Regions from separate parts of the Radiobacillus sp. PE A8.2 genome, predicted to be linked through region 1. Evidence: a T-box and tRNA genes for the amino acid it is inferred to sense, from the RefSeq annotation. Region 1 holds a T-box; the other holds one or more tRNA genes.
What was found. A T-box is a leader RNA that pairs with one kind of tRNA and senses whether it is charged. The one in region 1 lies ahead of alaS (alanine--tRNA ligase), so its partner is inferred to be a tRNA-Ala.
Positions count from the first base shown of each region.

Region 2: it encodes a tRNA-Ala, which carries the amino acid that the T-box ahead of alaS (alanine--tRNA ligase) is inferred to sense. The anticodon was not compared.

Region 1 is NZ_JBJGXI010000009.1:48,263-50,674, reverse strand. Features, by position in the region: gene ACI6MV_RS06985 (AI-2E family transporter) at 1-672, shown strand, start outside; T-box leader at 780-992, shown strand; gene alaS (alanine--tRNA ligase) at 1,047-2,412, shown strand, end outside.
Region 2 is NZ_JBJGXI010000055.1:22,949-25,360, reverse strand. Features, by position in the region: gene ACI6MV_RS21405 (DUF6376 family protein) at 41-478, opposite strand; tRNA gene ACI6MV_RS21400 (tRNA-Ala) at 831-903, opposite strand; gene ACI6MV_RS21395 (YuzB family protein) at 973-1,218, opposite strand; gene ACI6MV_RS21390 (helix-turn-helix transcriptional regulator) at 1,395-2,051, shown strand.

The DNA.
Region 1 (2,412 bases):
ACCGTTCATGATCGGATGGATGATTTTTTGCATGAATTCGAAGAAGCGGTTACTAATATACTTACTGAAATGGTCAGACAAGCAACAAAAATTATGGATATCGTAATTGTCATTGCTGTTATACCGGTCCTCGTTTTTTACATGTTAAAAGATTTTAGTTTAATAAAATCGAGCTTATTTAAACTAACGCCAAGGAAGTATCGGGAAGATGGTAAGCAGTTATTACAAAAAATTGATAAAAGCCTAGGCGATTATATTCGTGGACAGTTATTAGTGTGTCTGTTCGTCGGGATTACCTCTTATGGGTTATTTTGGTTAATAGGAATTAAATACCCATTGTTATTAGCAATTGTTATCGGCACGACGAATATTATCCCATATTTTGGTCCGATCATTGGCGCAGTACCCGCTGTAATTATTGCTTTTACTGTTTCAATTAAAATGGTGCTTTTCGTTATTTTATCGGTATTCATTGTACAGATTATCGAGGGAAACTTACTTTCTCCATTTATTGTCGGGAAAAGCGTCAACATTCACCCAATCTTAATTATATTTGCTTTACTAGTCGGTGGTGAAATTGGTGGGATTATTGGTATGATTATTGCCATTCCAGTACTGTCCGTTATCAAAGTTGTGCTCGTCCATACGCGAGCATATAGAGCAAGTAATTGACAGGTGTGAGAATTTTGTCTATAATATCGCATAGCAAAGGTGATTTGCATTTTGTGCGAAAGCAACATAATGTGCCTTACTCAAGGCATCACTAAATAACTTTAATAACAAAATCAAAGATGATCACGAGTACATGATTTTCACTTGTCTAAAGAGAGGAATTTCCGAGGCTGGAAGAAGTTCTAGATAAGCATCATGGAAGCTAGGATCGGAGTGTGGCTAATCCCCACCGGTTTGCACCGTTACAGCGCTATAAGGTGATGGAACAAATTTGTGTTCCATAATTAGGGTGGTACCGCGATATTTCTCTCGTCCCTGCATATATGCAGGACGAGAGTTTTTTTATGTTTACATATTAAAAGGAGCTGAAATAAATGAAGCAATTATCTTCTGCAGAGGTTCGTCAAATGTTTTTAGATTTTTTTAAAGAAAAAGAACATAAGGTTGAACCGAGTGCATCGTTAGTACCAAAAGAAGACCCAACATTATTGTGGATCAATAGTGGTGTGGCAACACTGAAAAAGTATTTTGATGGTCGTGTGATACCTGATAATCCGCGTATTGTTAACGCACAAAAATCAATTCGGACGAACGATATTGAAAATGTTGGCTATACGGCACGTCACCACACGTTCTTTGAAATGCTTGGTAATTTCTCGATTGGCGACTATTTCAAAAAAGAGGCGATCGAGTATGCGTGGGAGTTTTTGACGAGTGATAAGTGGATTGGCTTTGATGCTGAGAAATTATCTGTAACTGTTCACCCTGAAGATGATGAAGCATATCAGTTATGGAAAGATGTTGTTAAATTACCAGAAGAACGGATCATCCGATTAGAAGAAAATTTTTGGGATATTGGTGAGGGTCCTAGTGGTCCAAATACAGAAATTTTTTATGATCGCGGAGAAGCATATGGCAACGATCCAACTGATGCTGAGCTGTACCCTGGTGGAGAAAATGAACGCTATTTGGAAATTTGGAATTTAGTTTTTTCACAGTTTAATCATAATCCAGATGATACGTACACCCCGCTTCCAAAGAAAAACATTGATACTGGCATGGGACTAGAACGTATGGTTTGTGTAATCCAAGATACACCAACTAATTTTGAGACTGATTTATTTTTGCCAATTATGAAAGCAACGGAAGCATATGCTAATGTGAAATACAATAGCGATAAGCAGTCAGACGTTGCTTACAAAGTGATTGCTGACCATATCCGTACGGTAACTTTTGCCGTTAGTGATGGGGCACTTCCTTCAAATGAAGGACGAGGCTATGTATTAAGAAGATTGCTTAGAAGAGCAGTAAGATACGCGAAGAATATCGGAATAGAGAAGCCGTTCATGTTCCAATTAGTAGCAACTGTAGCTGAAATCATGGAGCCATTCTACCCAGAAGTAAGGAAGAAGCAAGATTTTATTGAAAATGTTATTAAAACCGAAGAAGATCGTTTTCACGAAACGCTTAGTGAAGGACTAACAATCTTATCTGATATTCTTGAAAAAGAAAAACAAAAAGGTAGTAATGTCTTTCCAGGCGAAGAAGTATTCCGACTGTATGATACGTATGGTTTTCCTAAAGAGCTAACTGAAGAATATGTACAAGAAGCAGGATTTACGATTGATGAAGCAGGATTTGAAGCGGAAATGACAAAGCAGCGTGATCGTGCACGTCAAGCAAGACAAAAAGTAGATTCCATGCAAATACAAGACGAAGTATTTAGCATGATTGAAGCTG
Region 2 (2,412 bases), on a different contig from region 1:
AAAGGATCGAGTAAAAAATAAACAGTATAGTAAGAGTGTACTATAATCCTAGATTTTCAATTTGATTCATAAGCCCTGTCACGTCTTCGATGATTTGGAATAACTCCGATTCCTTAAGTTTTTCTAGAGCAAGTTCCCCGTTAGTGAGTGCTTTATTAATCTCTTCTAAAATCACTTCATTTTTATTCACGATCTGTTGATTGATATCCTCGGCAATTGCTGGTGCATCTAATCCGTTGAATTGTTCTATTTCGTCTTTTATTGTTTTTAACTCATTTGTTAACTCTTCTTTAACGGCTGAATCTGATGCAGCATCTTGAATCATCTGCGGAGCATCTTCGGCAAACTGGGTAACTGTATTAATATAATCGCTTGTCTCATTGACATAATTTAGCGAGTCATTTACTTCTTCAAATAGCGAACAACCACTTAACAAGATGGAACTGATCATTAATACAAGAAATATAATTTTCTTCATGAACGAAAATCCCTCCTAAAAGCTAAAATCTAACAGATCTATTATATCATTCTATGTGGAGTTTAAGTTAGGTTTTCTTTTGGATTTGTAAGTAGATGGAGGAGAGGTATAGCAGGATTGGTGTTGGTTTGCCGGACACTAGGGCTCACTCTTATTTACCTGTAATCAATATATTAGCGTTAATAAGGTCACAGGTGGTCGTATAAATCTGGATTAAATCGTTTTGTCACAGATAGAGGCAATTGTGAACGATTAGAAGATTGTACAACCAACAAAGTCTGAACACTAATTATAAAGTAATTGTAATACAAAAAAACGTAGCATTTCAGGCTACGTTTTTTTAAAAAAATGATGGAGCATAGCGGGATCGAACCGCTGACCTCTTGTCTGCCAGACAAGCGCTCTCCCAGCTGAGCTAATGCCCCGAAAAGTGATAGAAAAATTATAGCATATAGAAGAAAATCTGCACAAGTATTTCTTCTATATGCTAATTTTTATAAATAAAAAGCCAGCTCTTCTTCAATGGCTTCTCTGATCTTATTTAAACATTCCTCTGGCGTCTTTCCGCTAATCCGTTTGCCGTTTACCATTGCGTACGGCTTCAGTCGACACATCCCGCAGAAGCTCAAGCAGTCGCTTGATAACACGGAAACCTCAGGGTATTCGGATTCCAAAATCCCTTCGACATCGATCGTACTCATGAAATTGGCATCACATATGTCAACTACTACAATTCCTATTACAATCACCTTCTTATATAAGGTAAAGCCTAGGACTAAAATAATCAGCCCATCACACAAACTATAATGAAGTCACGAATTTGTCAACTTTTTAATATATACATAGCAAATACAAAAGTTTGTTATTTACTTCACAAACTATGTGAATTAAAATAAAAGTAAGGTAGGTGTTGGAGATGGAACAACAGCTTTCAACTCGTCAATCGATTCTTGAATTACTTAAGAAGAATAGAAGCTTCTCGGTTAGTGAATTGCGTACACACCTAGATATTACAGAAATGGCGATTAGAAAACATTTATTCAAGCTTGAGGGTGAACGATTAATCAATTCCCGGACCGTTAGACAACCAATGGGCCGTCCGGTTATATATTATTCGTTATCTCCAACTGGGGAGAAGTTATTCCCTGCTAATTATGGCACAATTATGGTAGATTTCTTATCGGACATTGAAGAAATGAACGGTCAAGAAGCAATTGACACTTTGTTTAAAAACAGACAAAAACGACTAGAAAAGCAATATGGCAGACGTATCGACTTTGACTCGGGTCTTGAAGAAAAGGTCAATGAACTCGTACACTTGCAAAATGAAAGTGGATATATGGCCGAATACAGTGTTAGAAATCAAGAGGAAATTGAATTTTCGCAGTACAATTGCCCAATTGCTTCTATTTCGAAAAAGTATAATCAGCCTTGTGATTGTGAAATGTCTCTCTTAAAGAAAGTACTAGATACAGATAATGTAGAACGATTATCCTGTTTAACCGAAGGAGACAATTGCTGCAAATATGTAGTAAAACAAGAGCAAGGTGAGGCTCAAGAAAGTCATTCTTAAAAAGAGTGGCTTTTTTTAGTGTGTTAATTTCATAATTTAGCTAAACTCCTTCGTAACGTAGTGCTTGTGATTTCCGCTCCAGGCAGTCGCTTTTCGCTAGTTTAAAGTGTTTTTCTTTAAACAGGCACGGCTTCAGCTAACTCAGAAGCAAATGTTTTCGGTGGGACGAGTAATCGCAGTCCCAAAGTGCGCTTCTGAGTGGATCTTCAGCTCGCGCTTTTCCCGCTGGAGTCGACTGCCTGGAGCTCCAATCACCCGACGTAAAGATCAATCCCGTTAGCAGCGGAGGAAATGCACTTCGACTCCTCGAAAATACAACCCAATTTTCTTCGTGCGATGTATTGCTGACGTAGCTTTCCTT